2 linked regions of the Mesorhizobium opportunistum WSM2075 genome follow. The protein of the gene in region 1 interacts with the protein of each later gene in a pairwise test. Links are inferred from orthologs where the notes say so. Each region holds a gene or a part of one and is shown on either strand. Other genes may lie near its edges. The genes, in order: MESOP_RS04815 and def.

The links.
Region 2: the proteins of MESOP_RS04815 (region 1) and def interact in binary tests that used the Escherichia coli proteins (3 or more experiments, as listed by UniProt). The link is inferred for Mesorhizobium opportunistum WSM2075 from one-to-one orthologs.

The regions. Positions count from the first base shown.
Region 1 is NC_015675.1:1,020,829-1,028,704, forward strand. What follows is about bases 2,595-5,466. They hold MESOP_RS04815 (aspartate-semialdehyde dehydrogenase), read left to right. Parts: upstream 2,595-3,449; coding sequence 3,450-4,484; downstream 4,485-5,466. Other genes in these bases: MESOP_RS04805 (DEAD/DEAH box helicase), read right to left, coding at 2,595-2,870; MESOP_RS04825 (ACT domain-containing protein), read right to left, coding at 5,031-5,438. Outside these bases: MESOP_RS04795 (AraC family transcriptional regulator), read right to left, coding at 1-670; MESOP_RS36725 (hypothetical protein), read left to right, coding at 712-960; more of MESOP_RS04805, read right to left, coding at 1,008-2,594; MESOP_RS04830 (YMGG-like glycine zipper-containing protein), read left to right, coding at 5,746-6,009; MESOP_RS04835 (acyl-CoA thioester hydrolase/BAAT C-terminal domain-containing protein), read right to left, coding at 6,159-7,004; rpsP (30S ribosomal protein S16), read right to left, coding at 7,203-7,604; MESOP_RS04845 (chorismate mutase), read right to left, coding at 7,672-7,876.
Region 2 is NC_015675.1:646,201-654,150, forward strand. What follows is about bases 2,279-5,224. They hold def (peptide deformylase), read left to right. Parts: upstream 2,279-3,459; coding sequence 3,460-3,990; downstream 3,991-5,224. Other genes in these bases: MESOP_RS03005 (DNA recombination protein RmuC), read right to left, coding at 2,279-3,356; fmt (methionyl-tRNA formyltransferase), read left to right, coding at 3,994-4,947; MESOP_RS03020 (GNAT family N-acetyltransferase), read left to right, coding at 4,944-5,224. Also shown: MESOP_RS02990 (transglutaminase-like domain-containing protein), read left to right, coding at 1-504; MESOP_RS02995 (cation diffusion facilitator family transporter), read left to right, coding at 626-1,594; MESOP_RS03000 (GFA family protein), read left to right, coding at 1,659-2,063; more of MESOP_RS03005, read right to left, coding at 2,085-2,278; more of MESOP_RS03020, read left to right, coding at 5,225-5,450; tRNA pseudouridine(38-40) synthase TruA, read left to right, coding at 5,474-6,223; MESOP_RS03030 (hypothetical protein), read right to left, coding at 6,259-6,891; dapE (succinyl-diaminopimelate desuccinylase), read right to left, coding at 6,897-7,950. UniProt on the Escherichia coli protein: Removes the formyl group from the N-terminal Met of newly synthesized proteins. Requires at least a dipeptide for an efficient rate of reaction. N-terminal L-methionine is a prerequisite for activity but the enzyme has broad specificity at other positions.

The sequences.
Region 1 (7,876 bases):
CCTTCATCTGCGCGTCATTCGCCTCGATCGGTTGGTCGGTCCCGGCACAGATGTCCATGCTATAGTCAGCCGGGACCGCAGGCTCTCTTTCGGAACGAAAGACGTTGAAGGTCGGGCTTGTCTCGGGCGACAAGCCCGCGGCCTTACGCCAGGCGATGAACCGCTGGATGGTGTCCTGGAGCGTCGCCCGGTCTCCGCGATGCTCCATGATCGCCACCGGCGTCGGGGGCACATCGCGGATCGTCACGTCGGTGTGATCAAAGATTATCTGCATGAGCGTGTTCCTTGCTTTTTCGAGGGGCCCGAAGGCCATAAGCCACGACCCCCAGTCGGGAGACTTCCGGAACGACGAGGGCGATTGTCCGAACCGTTGCCGAAAGGCGCGTGCGAAGGCATCCGGCGCGTCGTAGCCGGCATCAATCGCGATATCGGTGACGCTTTGGGCGTCACTTTCGGCAAGCCTGTATGAAGCGCGCTTCATGCGGGCGAGCTGGACATAGCGATGCACGGACAACCCGAAGGTGGACGTGAACTGCCGATGGAAATGGTATTTCGAGAACGCCGCGACACCGCTCAACGCCTCCAGGCCCAGATCGTCATCCAGATGCTGGTCGATGTGGTCCAGCACCCGCTGCATTCGGGCTTGGTAGTTTTCAAGTGCTGCCTTCAACGCTCTTCCTCCGTGGCGACACCAACTAGGCCTTTCCGGATATGTCGCGCTCGACCGATCTTGCGATTTTGGCATGGATCAACAGGGGCCTGGACGCCATGGCGCGGTCTGCCAGCGCGCTACGGCTCGCGCACGATCAGCCACAATCGCTTTGTGCGCTGGTGAAAGGCGGAGGCCGCATGATGGATGCCATCGCGGCAGCACAAGGCGGCGACATCCAAATGATCGACAGCGCGAGTGCGGTTCACCGTTTCACGGAAACGGCGACCCACTCTATCTCTTGGCTTTGATGCGATTGCGGACGGGAACCCGTTTCACATACTTTTCGGCATCATGCTCAACCTGGCCGCTTCTTCGCCTTCTTGTGCTTCGGCGGGCCGGCATTGTCGAATTTCGGCTTGCCCGGCTTCTTCGCCCACGGCTTCGCCTCATGCGCGGCGGCGGGGCGTTCGGCTGCCGGTGCACGCTTCTCGAACTTGTGCTTCGGTGCGTTGGGGTCGAACGGCGCCTTGCCGCGATGCGGTTTCTTGTCGGGGCTTGGCGGCTGGTAGCCGGCCCGCGACAGGTCCGGTGTGCCGTCCAGCCGCTTGACCACGATGTTGCCCTGGAGTTTGCGGTCGGGACCGATCGCCGTCAGGAAACGATCGGCCCAGTCGGCGGCGATCTGCACGAAGGTCTCTTCCGGCTGCATCTTGATGGCGCCGATCTCGCGCTTCGAGATGCTGCCGGTACGGCACAGCATCGGGATCAGCCAGCGCGGCTCGGCATTCTGCCGGCGTCCGATCGACAGCGAAAACCAGACGCTGGCGCCGAAATCGTCGCGCCGGCTGGGCGCTTCGTCGCGGCGCGCGAAACCTTCGCCCGCCGGTCTTTCACGCGAGGGCGTGAAGGGTGCCACATCCATCAGATCCTCGGGCGCGGAGCGGCTGGCGCGGCACTGGCGCACGAAGGCGGCGGCCACCTGCTCGGCGCCATGCTGGCTCAGAAGCGCGTCGATGAAGGCGCGCTCGTCGTCCTTGACCGGCTCGTCGAAGGCCGGATCGGCAAGGATGCGCTCGTCGTCGCGCCGCATCACGTCGTCGGCCGATGGCGGGCTTGCCCATGTCGCGGTCAGCTTGGCGCTCTGCAGCAGGCGTTCGGTGCGCCGGCGGGCGCTGCCCGGCACGATCAGCGCGCTGACGCCCTTGCGCCCGGCGCGCCCGGTGCGGCCGCTGCGGTGCAGCAGCGTTTCCGGGTTGGTCGGCAGGTCGGCGTGGATGACCAGTTCGAGATTGGGCAGGTCGATGCCGCGCGCCGCGACATCGGTGGCGATGCAGACCTTGGCGCGGCCGTCGCGCATCGCCTGCAGCGCATGGCTGCGCTCGTTCTGGCTGAGCTCGCCCGACAGCGCCACGACCGAAAAGTTGCGGTTGTTGAAGCGCGCGGTGAGATGATTGACGGCGGCGCGCGTGTTGCAGAACACCAGCGCGTTCTTCGCCTCATAAAAACGCAGTACGTTGATGATGGCGTTCTCGCGGTCGGCCGGGGCGACGCTGAGCGCCCGGTACTCGATGTCGAGATGCTGTTTTTCCTCACCGGCGGCCGAGATGCGCACGGCGTCACGCTGATAGCCCTGGGCGAGCGTGGCGATCGAGCGCGGCACGGTGGCCGAGAACATCAGCGTGCGGCGCTCGGCGGGGGCTGCGTCGAGGATGAATTCGAGATCCTCGCGAAAACCGAGATCGAGCATCTCGTCGGCCTCGTCGAGCACGACGGCTTTCAGCGCCGACATGTCGAGCGAGTTTCGGGTTATGTGGTCACGCAGCCGGCCGGGCGTGCCGACGACGATGTGGGCGCCGCGCTCCAGCGCGCGCCGCTCTGTGCGCATGTCCATGCCGCCGACGCAGGACGCCACCGTGGCGCCGGTCATTTCGTAGAGCCATTCCAGTTCGCGCGTCACCTGCAGCGCCAGTTCGCGCGTCGGCGCCACCGCCAGCGCCAATGGCGCTGTGGCTGGGGCAAAGCGGTCCGCACCGTCGAGCAGCGTCGGCGCCATGGCAAGGCCGAAGGCGACGGTCTTGCCGGAGCCGGTCTGCGCCGAGACCAGCGCATCGGCCTGGCCGAGCTCCAGGACGGCCTTCTGGACCGGGGTCAGGTCGGAATAGCCGCGTTTTTCCAGCGCCTTTGCCAGCGCGGGAACAAGTGCTTCGAAGTTGGACATCTTACTCTTTCGGAATTCGGGGTTCTGCGCTCATCATGGGAGCACGAGCCGGGGCCGGCATCGCCAGCCAAACAATCTTGGCCGTTCGTACTTCCTGCCGCCGCTCTTGTACAGGGCAAGCGGCACCGGCCTTCCTTCTCCCCTTGTGGGAGAAGGTGTCGCCGAAGGCGACGGATGAGGGGTGCTCCAGGGAACACCAACGCCTCACTCCGCTGGAGCACCCCTCATCCGTCTCGGCGCTGTCGCGCCGATCCACCTTCTCCCACAGGGGGAGAAGGCAGAGCAGCACACGCAATTGACTCTTTTACCAAACCGCGTAAAAGCCGCCACTGAACGGGATCATTTCGATGCGCGGCCTTTTGATGGCTTCTATTGCATTCGACCTCCCTGGCCACAATCATCTGGCTGGGCGCGTTCGCGCGTCTTACCGCTCCCCTAAAACCATGGCCAAAACCACCACCAAAACGGTGTGATTCCCTTGGCCTAACCACCCTCTCCCGGGTCCGGCCCGGGGGACGGAACCCGCATTGGCCGGCGGGTTTTCTCCAAAAACCAAGCGGAGAGGGACAGGAGATTTCGATGAGTTTCAAGGTTGCAGTCGTCGGCGCCACGGGCAATGTGGGTCGGGAAATGCTCAACATACTGGAAGAGCGCGGCTTTCCGGTAAGCGAAGTGGTGGCGCTCGCCTCGCGGCGCAGCCAGGGCACGGAAGTGTCGTTCGGCGACCGCACGCTGAAGGTCAGGACGCTCGACCAGTATGATTTTTCCGACACCGACATCTGCATCATGTCGGCCGGCGGCAACGTCTCCAAGGAATGGTCGCCGAAGATCGGCAAGCAGGGCTGCGTGGTCATCGATAATTCGTCGGCCTTCCGCTACGACCAGGACGTGCCGCTGATCGTGCCGGAAGTGAACCCGGACGCGATCTCACTGTTCACGCGCAAGAACATCATCGCCAACCCGAACTGCTCGACGGCACAGCTGGTCGTGGCGCTGAAGCCGCTGCACGATGCCGCCACCATCAAGCGCGTCGTCGTCGCGACCTACCAATCGGTGTCCGGCGCCGGCAAGGAAGGCATGGACGAGCTGTTCACGCAGACGCGCGCGGTGTTCGTCGCCGACCAGGTCGACGTCAAGAAGTTCACCAAGCGCATCGCCTTCAACGTCATCCCGCATATCGACGTCTTCCTCGACGACGGCTTCACCAAGGAAGAGTGGAAGATGGTGGCCGAGACCAAGAAAATGCTCGACCCCAAGATCAAGCTGACGGCGACCTGCGTGCGCGTGCCGGTGTTCATCGGCCATTCGGAAGCGGTCAACATCGAGTTCGAAAAGCCGATCACCGCCGACGAGGCGCGCGATATCCTGCGCGATGCGCCGGGCTGCCAGGTCTTGGACAAGCGCGAGGATGGCGGCTACATCACGCCGTTGGAATCGGCCGGCGAGGACGCCACCTTCATCTCGCGCATCCGCGAGGATTCGACCGTCGACAACGGCCTGTCGATGTGGATCGTCTCCGACAATCTGCGCAAGGGCGCGGCGCTCAACGCGGTGCAGATCGCCGAGCTGCTGGTCGAGCGCGGACTGATCCAGCCGAAGAAGAAGGCGGCCTGACGGGTCTTTGGTTATCGCTCACGGGCCGCACCGCCGCTTGCGCGGCTGGCCCTCCGCGAGGGCGCCGGACGACCGGCGGCCCGCAGTCGCGGGCTCGGCCTTCGGCCGATTCAGCTTTCGCTCACGGGCCGTATCGCCGCTGCGCGGCTGGCCCTCCGCGAGGGCGCCGGACGGCCGGCGGCCCGCGGTCGCGGGCTCGGCCTGCGGCCGATTCAGCTTTCGCTCACGGGCCGTATCGCCGCTTGCGCGGCTGGCCCTCCGCGAGGGCGCCGGACGACCGGCGGCCCGCGGTCGCGGGCTCGGCCTTCGGCCGATTGGTGTTAGGTTTGCGAAGGCATTGATGAAGGCCAATCTCCCCCCTCGTGGGGGAGATGTCCGGCAGGACAGAGGGGGGCGCTGTCCCTCTTTCCTCTCAATCGATCTCGGTTGTGCTCACCGACCTTTTACTGGTCGCAAATGAAGGAGGTTGGCGTTCCGTCACGCCCCCCTCTGCCCTACCGGGCATCTCCCCCACGAGGGGGGAGATCGGCAGCTTTGGCCGCCGCGCTAAACTCTGTTCTCCTTGGCCAGTTCCATCAGCAGCTCCATTGCCTCCTCGGCCCGCTCCGCCGGCACGAACAGGTGATCGTGGTAGAAAGCCGAGACCGGATTGACGCCCATGCCGGCGGTTGCCAGTCGCGTGGTGATGGCGGCGAGGAAGCCGACTGCTTCCAGCGATGAGTGGATGTTCAGCGTGATCATCCGGCAGCGGAACGAGGCGGCCAGCCCGGCGGCATGGGCCGCCGCCTCGGGCACGATCAGCGTCGTGCCCTCGCGCTCGCGGAATATCATGAGCGGTTCGAGGCCTTCCGGCTGGGGAATTCCAGGCGCCAGCGTGGCGAAGACATAAATGCCATCCAGCAATTCCGGCGTCATCGATGCCAGCAATGTCTTCAGATCGGTTTCGCCAGTCATTTGTTCCTCACCGGATGCATCCATAGCCGCGAGCGATGAATGCCGATAGTCGCGATGTGAAGCTGGAGGGACAGCACCCCGGATGTCGCTTCCGCTTTCGCCAATAGCCAATTTCGTTGATCGGCGGGGATTTTGGGGTCGGCCTCGCCAATCTGAAGCGCGAAACCGACGCATGACCGGCACGGCACGCTACCGCTTGTCGAGCCGGCGGCATCGCGATCTTTGTTCTCCTCGGGATCAAATTAGCCGTCTGAGAGTTAAGAACCAGGCGGCGAGACGGCGATCCGCGTGTGAGAGGAACGAAAAGATGACGAAAATCTTGACCATTCTGGTGTTGGCGACGGCGCTCGGCGCATGTTCGCAGACGGAAAAAGGCGCTGCCGTGGGTGGCCTTGGCGGTGCCGCGGTCGGTGCCGCGGTTGCGGGCGATCCGGTGCAGGGCGCGGTTGTCGGGGGCGCTGTCGGTGCCGTGGCCGGCGCGCTGATCGGCCATGCCAGCGAAAGCGGCAAGTGCCGATACCGCGACCGCTATGGTCGGGTCTATGTCGACCGCTGTCCGAGCGGCTATTGATTGCCTCCGGGCTGAGATCAAAACGGCGGGCCCGGGCCCGCCGTTTTCATAAGATGGATAAATCAGAGCAATTCCAGGAAAAGTGTGAGACGGTTTTTCCGGGAAAAGCGCATAGCGCTTTCCCTTGGGAATTGCGTCAGAACAAAGAGTCAGAGCAGTTTTCGGATGTATTCCCAGGCTTCCCGGCCGAGATCCGCATCGGCGCGATCGTTGCCGCCATGCGCGTGGGATATCGAACGTGAGGTGGTTTCCCCCGGCAAGAGGATGCGGTGGCCAGCGTCGGGCGCTGAAACCAGGCGTGTGGCCTTTCCGGCATCTTTTCGGCGCTGAACGATCGCTTCGGCGAAATCCAGCGATGGCCACAGCGCGTCGTCGCCGCCCGCGACCAGCACGATCTCGGCCGGGATTGCCTCGACCGGAATGGCGGCCCTGGCCGCTTCCTCCCAGAAATTTGTCAGGCAGTGCTTGAAGAGTTCTCGGTAGGACACCAGGCCGTCGACATGGCTTGCGTTCCAGTTCGGGTCGGTTGGAACGAACGGCAATGGAAGCCCCTCCAGGGTCCACGACGATCGTTCAGGCCAGGCGATGCCGTCGCGGCCCGGCCCGATGTTTCCCCAAACCACCGATGTCGGGCTGATCGCCACCACGGCATCGATGCGCGGGTCATGGGCCGCCGCGAGCAAGGATGCTTCGGCACCCTTGGACGTGCCGACATAGACGATGCGCCGGCATCCCAGTCCGGCGAGATGGTCGGTTGCGGCGAAAAACGTCTCGAGAGGGACCTCGCAGATGCCGGGAACCTGGCCTTCGCCGCCAAACCAGCGGAGAGCGAGCGCCGACGCCCCTTGCCTGGCAAACAGCCGCGCGCGAGCGACGTCGACGCGGCCGCTGGATCCGCTCAAGACAACGACGCCCGTCGTGGCGCCGGTGCATCGCAACAGCTTTCCGGCAACGCCACCGGACAGGATGTCTTCCGTGATTGCCCGTTCGCCCATCCGCTCCATCGGCCTAAAGCGTGTCGCGTCGAGACGGATTCATGCGACGCGCTTCAGGTCCTTGTTTTATGCATGTCGACCCGCCAAAACCGAGATCACTTTTGGGCGACATGCATTGGATGCCACCGTAGCATTGCCGGATAATAGCAAAACGGCGGGCACAGGCCCGCCGTTTCGTCGATGCGATGAAGCAATATTTTACTCGGCGGTGGCGGCTTCCGCCTCGGCCGGAGCGGCGGCAGCAGCCGCAACGGCGGCCGCGGCGTCTTCCTGCGCCTTCTTCAGCAGGGCGGCGCGCTCCTGCGCCTTCTTGCCCGGCTCGGCCTTCTTCGGGTTGGAGCGGGCGTCGCGCTTGGCAAGGCCGGCCTCGTCGAGGAAGCGCAGCACGCGGTCCGTCGGCTGGGCGCCATGCGACAGCCAATGCTTGACACGGTCGGCGTCGACCTTGACGCGCTCGCCGTCCTTGGGCAGCAGCGGGTTCCACGAGCCGAGCGACTCGATGAACCGGCCGTCGCGCGGCGAACGGGCGTCGGCGACGACAACGTGGTAGTAAGGACGCTTCTTCGAACCCGCACGGGCCAGTCTGATCTTCAGTGCCATTTCTTTTCTCCTAAAAGCTCTGATTTCGTTTGATTGGATTTCGACTGAGATTTCTCAGCCGGTTTCGTCACGCCGTTGGCAGCGGATTTTTTGTCCCGCCGCTGCTCGAAGCGGCGATCTGTTCGTGGTGTCGGATCACTTCGCGGACGACGAAGTTGAGGAATTTCTCCGCGAAATCGGGGTCGAGATGTGCGTCATGCGCCAGCTGGCGAAGACGGGCTATCTGCTGCTGCTCGCGCGCCGGGTCGGCCGGCGGCAAGCCATGCTCGGCC
Region 2 (7,950 bases), 370 kb from region 1 along the record:
CTGTTCCTGCTGCCCAGCCGGTTTTGCGAGAGCGACCTTTTGGCAAGCGAAGCGTGGCGGCTGTTCGGCCATACGCCACCAGGCATCCCGCGCGTGCAGGCGGTGTGCGATTTCGTCCACAATCACATCGTCTTCAACTATGGCAATGCACGGCCGACGCGCACCGCCGCCGAAGCCTATCGCGAGCAGAGCGGCGTGTGCCGCGACTTCGCGCATCTTGCCGTCACCTTCTGCCGGGCGCTCAACATCCCGACGCGCTATTGCACCGGCTACATCAGCGACATCGGCATGCCGAAGCCTTGGGCGAGCATGGATTTCTGCGCCTGGATGGAGGTCTACCTCGGCGGTCGCTGGCATGCTTTCGATCCGCGAAACAATGCGCCGCGCATCGGCCGCATCCTGATCGCCTCCGGCCGCGACGCGGCGGACGTGCCGCTGACCCATATTTTCGGACCGGGCACGCTTGCCGGCTTCAAGGTGTGGACCGACGAGATCGTCGAATAGAAGGTTCCAGCCCTGGAGCCTTCAACGACCTGAACGATCGGGACGGTTCGTGCGTTGTGCTGCCTGTGGAGCTTCGGCGGCGGGGCAGCTACGATGGGTATCCTGAAGGAGACAGCATTGCATGGCCGGGCATGGCGGCTCGAAAACGGTTATCTATGCGGCGCTGGCGGGCAATCTCGCCATCGCGCTGACCAAATTCGCCGCCGCCTTCTTCACCGGCAGTTCGGCGATGCTGTCGGAGGGCGTGCACTCGCTGGTCGACACCGGCAATGGCAGCCTGCTGCTCTATGGCATGCATCGTGCCGCGCGTCCGGCCGACCGCACGCATCCGCTGGGCCACGGCCGCGAACTCTATTTCTGGAGCTTCATCGTCGCTCTCCTGGTCTTCGCTCTGGGTGCCGGCGTGTCGTTCTATGAGGGCATCATCCATATTATGGCGCCAGAACCGGTTGCCAACGTCAAGGTGAACTACATCGTCCTTGGCCTGTCCTTCCTGTTCGAAGGCAGCTCCTGGCTGGTGGCGCTGAAGGAGTTCCGCCGGCAGAAGGGCAGGCAGGAAGGCTGGCTGCAAGCCGTGCAATCGAGCAAGGACCCGAGCGTCTACACCGTGCTGTTCGAGGACAGCGCCGCCCTGCTCGGCCTGATCGTCGCCTTTGCCGGCATCCTGGCGGCGGAATTGCTCGATATGCCGGAACTCGACGGTGCCGCTTCCATCGGCATCGCCCTCATCCTCGGCGCGACGGCGGTCTTCCTGGCTCGCGAAAGCAAGGGCCTGCTCATCGGCGAGCCGGCTTCACCCGAGGTGCAGAAAAGGGTGCTGGCGATCGTCCAGCAGGATTCAGCGGTACAGCGGGCGAACGGCGTTCTGACCGTCCATATGGGACCGGCAGAGATCGTCGCCGCCCTGAGCATCGAGTTCGAGGATCATCTGGCGGCGCCGGAGATCGAGGCGTGCGTGGAGCGCATCGAGAAACGACTGAATACAGAGATGCCGGAGATCACGCGGCTGTTCGTCAAGCCGCAGACCACTGGCACCTGGGAGCAGCGGCGCAAGCTGATCGGTGCCATGTCCGACCCGGCCTTGGACTAGCAAAGCGAAGTTGCCTCGCGGGCTTGCCCCGCTAAGATTGGTCCGAATTGCAGGAGGAACGACGATGAAGATAGACGGCGGATGCCACTGTGGCGCCATCACCTATGAAGCGGAGGTCGACCCGGAAAAGACCTCTATCTGCCATTGCACGGATTGCCAGCAGCTGACCGGCACCGCCTTTCGCGTGACGGTTCCGGCGCCGGAAAACAACTACCGGATCACGCGGGGCACCCCGAAAATCTACATCAAGACCGTGGCGAGCGGCGCCAAGCGCGTCCAGGCCTTTTGCGCAGACTGCGGCTCGCACCTTTACGCCACGTCGGTCGGCGATGGTCCGAAGGTCTATGGAATTCGGGCGGGGACCGCGCGGCAACGTCAGGATCTGGTTCCGACACTGCAGAAATGGCACCGCTCGGCGCTGCACTGGCTGCCTGAATTTCAGGGCATGACCACGGTGGAGGAGCAGTAGCGCCGGGTCCGGCGCTGCGCCTCAATCGTCGCCTTCGACGACCCTCAGCCTGAGCTGCCCGGTCTTCGAATCGGCGACGCGGGGGCCTGCATCGGCCTTCGCGGCCGGTGCGCGTGAGGCTCCGTCCGGGCCGGCATCGCCGTCTGGCTGCGCGCCGAATTCCAGCGCCTCGATCTTCTGGCCGCGCTTGGTGACCTTCGATGTCGAGACCAGGATATCGTCGATGTCCTTGGCCGACTGGCCGAAATGGACCTGCAATTTGCGCACCCGCTCGTCGACCCGCGCGACATCCTCCATCAGCCGGATCACCTCGCCCTGGATCAGATGCGCCTGTTCGCGCATGCGGGCGTCCTTGAGGATGGCCTGGATGACCTGGATCGACAGCATCAGCAGCGACGGCGAAACGATAACGACGCGCGCCCGATGCGCCTTGTGGACAATCGCCTCGAAATTCTCGTGGATCTCGGCGAACACCGATTCCGACGGCACGAACATGAAGGCGGTGTCCTGCGTCTCGCCCTGGATCAGGTATTTTTCCGAGATGTCGCGGACATGGATCTCGATGTCGCGGCGGAAGGCCTGGGCGGCGACCTTCTGCAGGTCGGCGCCATCGGCGGCACGGATGGCGTTCCATGCCTCCAGCGGAAACTTGGCGTCGATCGCCAGCGACGGCGCGCCATTCGGCATTTTCACCAGGCAATCGGGCCGGCTGCCGTTCGACAGCGTTGCCTGGAACTCGTAAGCGCCATGCGGCAGGCCGTCGGCGACGATGGCCTCCATGCGCGACTGGCCGAAGGCGCCGCGCGTCTGCTTGTTGGAGAGGATCGCCTGCAACTGCACGACCTGGCCGGCGAGCGACTGGATGTTGCCCTGCGCGGTGTCGATGACCGCCAGCCGCTCCTGCAGCTTCGCCAGGCTCTCATGCGTGGATTTGGTCTGTTCGGTCATGGTCTGGCCGATGCGGCCGGTCATGGCGTCGAGGCGCTGGCCGATCGATTGCGTCAGCTCTGCCTGGCGCGCGCCGAACACTTCGGCGATGGCGCCCATGCGGCCCTGCATCTCGGCCTGGGATTGCAGAATGCCGGCCATCCGCGCTTCGGCGTCGCGAGCATGGTCGGCGGCTTCGGCAGCCGCCACGGCGCGCGCCTTGGCCGACCGCCACAGCGCGACGACAAGCGCCACGAACAGGCCAAGAAACAGCAATGCGCCGAAAGCCAGCGCGTGGCCAAGCGTGATCGTGGAGGCGCCAAGCCGTGCCACGGGCTCCGAAAGGATGGTGCTCAGGTCATTCATGTGGACAGCATAGCCGATTCGGCCCGACGACACAGATCAAAACGTGAACGAGGCTCAGACGCCCCGGTTGACGCTCTTCGCTGGACGTCTTACGTGGAACGCCATGCCGATCAAGCCGCTCATCATCCTTCCCGACCCCATCCTGCGCCAGGTTTCCAAGCCGGTGGAACGCGTCGACGCGCCGTTGCGCGGATTAGCCGACGACATGCTGGCCACCATGTATGACGCGCCAGGCATCGGGCTGGCCGCGATCCAGATCGGCGAACCCCTGCGCATGCTGGTGATCGATCTCGCCAAGGAAGACGAGACGCCGGCGCCGCATGTCTTCATCAATCCGGAAATCCTGGAAAGCGCCGACGCCCGCTCGGTCTACGAGGAAGGCTGCCTATCCATCCCCGACTATTACGCCGAAGTCGAACGCCCCGCTTCGGTGCGCGTAAAATACCTCGATCGCGACGGCAAGCTGCAGGAGATGGAGGCCGAGGGGCTGATGGCGACCTGCCTGCAGCACGAGATCGACCACCTCAACGGCGTGCTGTTCATCGACCACATCTCGAAGCTGAAGCGCGACATGGTGGTGAAGAAGTTCAAGAAGCTCGCCAAGGACAAGGCGCCGGGCAAACTGGTGGGATAGGGAATGCCCCTTCGCGTCATCTTCATGGGCACGCCTGAGTTTTCGGTGCCGACGTTGCGCGCGCTTGCCGAAGCGGGACACCAGATTGCAGCCGTCTATACCCAGCCGCCGCGCGCCGCCGGACGGCGCGGGCTGGAACTGACGCCGTCGCCGGTGCAGCGCGAGGCTGAGCGGCTGGGCGTCGAGGTGCGCATGCCCGTATCGCTGAAAGGCGAAGCCGAGCAGGCCGCTTTGCATGCCCTGGGGGCGGATATCGCGGTGGTCGTCGCCTATGGGTTGCTATTGCCGAAGGCGGTCCTCGACGCGCCCCGGCTCGGCTGCATCAACGGCCATGCGTCACTGTTGCCGCGGTGGCGGGGCGCGGCTCCCATCCAGCGCGCCATCATGGCGGGCGACCTGGAAACCGGCATGATGGTGATGCGCATGGAAGAGGGCCTGGACACCGGGCCGGTGGGACTGGTTGAAAAATGCGCCATCGAACCCGATATGACGGCCGGCGATCTGCATGATCGGTTGATGAGCATCGGTGCTGCCCTGATGGTGGAAGCGCTGGCGCGGCTGGAAGAGAGCACCCTGAGATTTACCACACAGGCCGTGGATGGGGTGACTTACGCCAGAAAAATCGATAAATCCGAGACGCATGTGGACTGGACGCGGCCGGCGGCCGAGGTCCACAACACCATTCGCGGCCTGTCGCCCTTTCCCGGCGCCTGGTCCGAGATTGACATTGGCGGCCGCCCGGAGCGGCTGAAACTGCTTCGCTCGACGCTGTCCGAAGGCCTGCCGCTTTCGGATGATTTGGGCGAGTCGGGAGGCATTCTCGATGACCGGCTGACGGTAGCCTGCGGAACAGGCGCGGTCAGGCTGGTCGAAGTTCAACGCGCGGGCGGAAGGCCTGCTGCCGCGCCGGAATTCCTGCGCGGGGCCAAGATCGAAAAAGGAATGAAGTTCTCATGAGCATGATGTCGATACGCGCGGCGACGCCGCGGGATCGCGAGGCCATTCGCGACGTCGAGGAACACGCTTTCGGCCAGCAGGCGGAAGCCGGGCTGGTCGATGCGCTGGTGACCGGCGGCGATGCCGTCGTCGAACTGGTGGCGGAGGAAGATGGGCAAGTGGTCGGCCACATCCTGTTTTCCCGGCTGTTCGTCCAAAATGGCGGCAAGAGCTTCGCCGCCGTGGCGCTCGCGCCGCTGGCGGTGGAGCCCTCCTTCCATGGCAGCGGCATTGGCGGCGCGCTGATCCGCGAGGCGCATATCCGCCTCAAGGATACCGGCGAGACGCTGGCCGTGGTGCTGGGCGATCCGGCCTATTACGGCCGTTTCGGCTATAGCCATACGCGGGCCGAAAAGTTCGAGAGCGAATACCAGGGCGAAGCGCTGCAGGCGCTGGCCTGGGGCGACGCTCCGGAAACCGGCAGTCTGATCTATGCTTCCGCCTTCACCGCTCTCGCCGCCTAGGCGAAAGCGTATAGCTGCCCGGCATGCCGCGTTTTCGCCTCGACATCGAATATGACGGCAGCCTTTTCGCCGGCTGGCAGCACCAGGCCGATCAGCCTTCGGTGCAGCAGGCGATCGAAGAGGCGATCGAAAAATTCTGCGGCGAGGCGGTGCGACTGCGCGCCGCCGGCCGCACCGATGCGGGCGTGCACGCCACGGCTCAGGTCGCACATGTCGACCTCGTCAAGGCATGGCCTGGCGACAAGGTGCGCGATGCCGTCAACGCCCATCTGCAGGCGGCGGGCGCACGCGTTGTCATCCTCAAGGCAGGCGTCGTCCCCGACGATTTCGACGCCCGATTCTCGGCCACCGGCCGCCACTATCTCTACCGCATCCTCAACCGACGCGCGCCCTCGGCGCTGGAGAAGGGCAAGGTGTGGTGGGTGCCGAAGCGGCTCGACGCCGGCGCCATGCACGAAGCGGCCAAGATCCTGCTCGGGCGGCACGACTTCACCACCTTCCGCTCGACGCAGTGCCAGGCCAACAGCCCGGTCCGGACGCTGGAGCAGCTCGACGTGAGCAGACAGGGCGACATGATCGAGGTGCGGGCTTCGGCACGCTCCTTCCTGCACAACCAGGTGCGATCCATGGTCGGTTCGCTCAAGCGCGTCGGCGACGGCAGCTGGAGCGCCAACGATTTCAAGGCGGCGCTCGAAGCGCGCGACCGCGCCGCCTGCGGCCAGGTGGCGCCGCCCGACGGGCTTTTTCTCATTGGCGTCGACTATTCCGAATAGAGGCAGGAGGCTCTATCCGGGATAGAGACGGGGCTCTATCCGGGATAGAGCCCGGAAAGGCTCTGAGCCCCGACATCGTCCGGCACGGCGATGCCGAGCAACATCTGCAGCCCGAACAGCACCAGCAGCGACGCGATGAACATGCCGACGAAGACGGCGGTGCCGACCGCCGCTCCCTTGCCGATCGTGGCGTTCGTCATGCGCCAGGTCAGCACCATCGACAGGGCGAACAACAGCAGCGATACGAGGCTCGAGACCTGGCTTGCCGACGACAGGAAGAGCCTGATCAGCGCCGACGGCAGCATCAGCCAGGCGGTGATCGCCGAGGCCCAGTTGCTGGCAACGACATAGTGGACGAAACGGCCACCGATACCAGCGCGCGGCGCCACCAGGGCGAGCGCGACCAGCGGCAGCACCCAGGAGCCGATATCGACGGTCGCCAACCGCAGCAGCATGCTGAAGCGACCCGCGAAGGCGTCGGGATCGCCGATCTCGTTGGCGATACCGACCCAGCCGACGATCAGCGCCGGCGCCGCAACGATGATGGCGAAGAAGGAATTCCAGAACCCGTCGGCCGACAGGTCGAGCAGGCGCAGGCCGTCGACCTTGCCGAGCATCAGCCGCCAGGCGCCAGTCAGCGAAGCTTGGGTTTCGTCCGCCGAAAGCATGCCGCTCAGCCCTGCCCGAACCAGTCTTCGATGAAGCGCTGGTAGATCCGCGTCAGTGTTTCGAGATCGGCAATGGCGACGCGCTCATCGACCATGTGCATGGTCTTGCCGACCAAGCCGAACTCGACCACCGGACAATAGTCCTTGATGAAGCGCGCGTCCGACGTGCCGCCCGAGGTCGACAGCGTCGGCTCCTTGCCAACCGCCGACTTGATCGAGCCGGCAAGCGTTTCGACCAGCCGGTCGTCACGGGTCAGGAAGACGTGGCTCGGACGGTCGCGCCAGACGAGATCGTAGTCGACCGGCGTCTTCTTGCCCGGCCGATATTTCTTGCGGCCGGCCGCCTGGTCGAGGCGGTTGTGGATTTCGGCCTGAAGGGTTTCGGCCGTCCAGGTGTCGTTAAAGCGGATGTTGAAGACAGCGACCGCCTTCGCCGGGATGACGTTGGTGGCCGGGTTGCCGACATCGATTGAGGTGACTTCCAGATTGGTCGGCTGGAAATCCCTGGTTCCCTTGTCGAAGACGGGATGCAGCAAGGCGTCGACCAGGCTCATCAGCCCGCGCACCGGATTGTCGGCAAGCTGCGGATAGGCGGCATGGCCCTGGCGGCCATTGACGGTAACGGCGCCCGACATCGAGCCGCGCCGGCCGATCTTGATCATGTCGCCGAGCGCATCCGGGTTGGTCGGCTCGCCGACGATCGAGGCATCCCACTTCTCGCCCCGGGACGCCGCCCATTCGAGCAGCTTGACCGTGCCGTTGATGGCGGGTCCTTCCTCGTCACCGGTGATCAGCAGCGAGACCGAGCCTTTCGGGCCGCCATTTGCCTCGACATGGCGCGCCACGGCGGCGATGAAACAGGCAATGCCGCCCTTCATGTCGACGGCGCCACGTCCATACATCTCGCCATTGGCGATTTCGGCGGCGAAAGGCGGATGCGTCCAGGCGGCTTCGTCGCCGACCGGCACGACATCGGTATGACCCGCAAACATCAGATGCGGGCCATTGCCGGAACGCCTTGCATAGAGGTTCTCGATGTCGGGCGTGCCATCCTCGGAA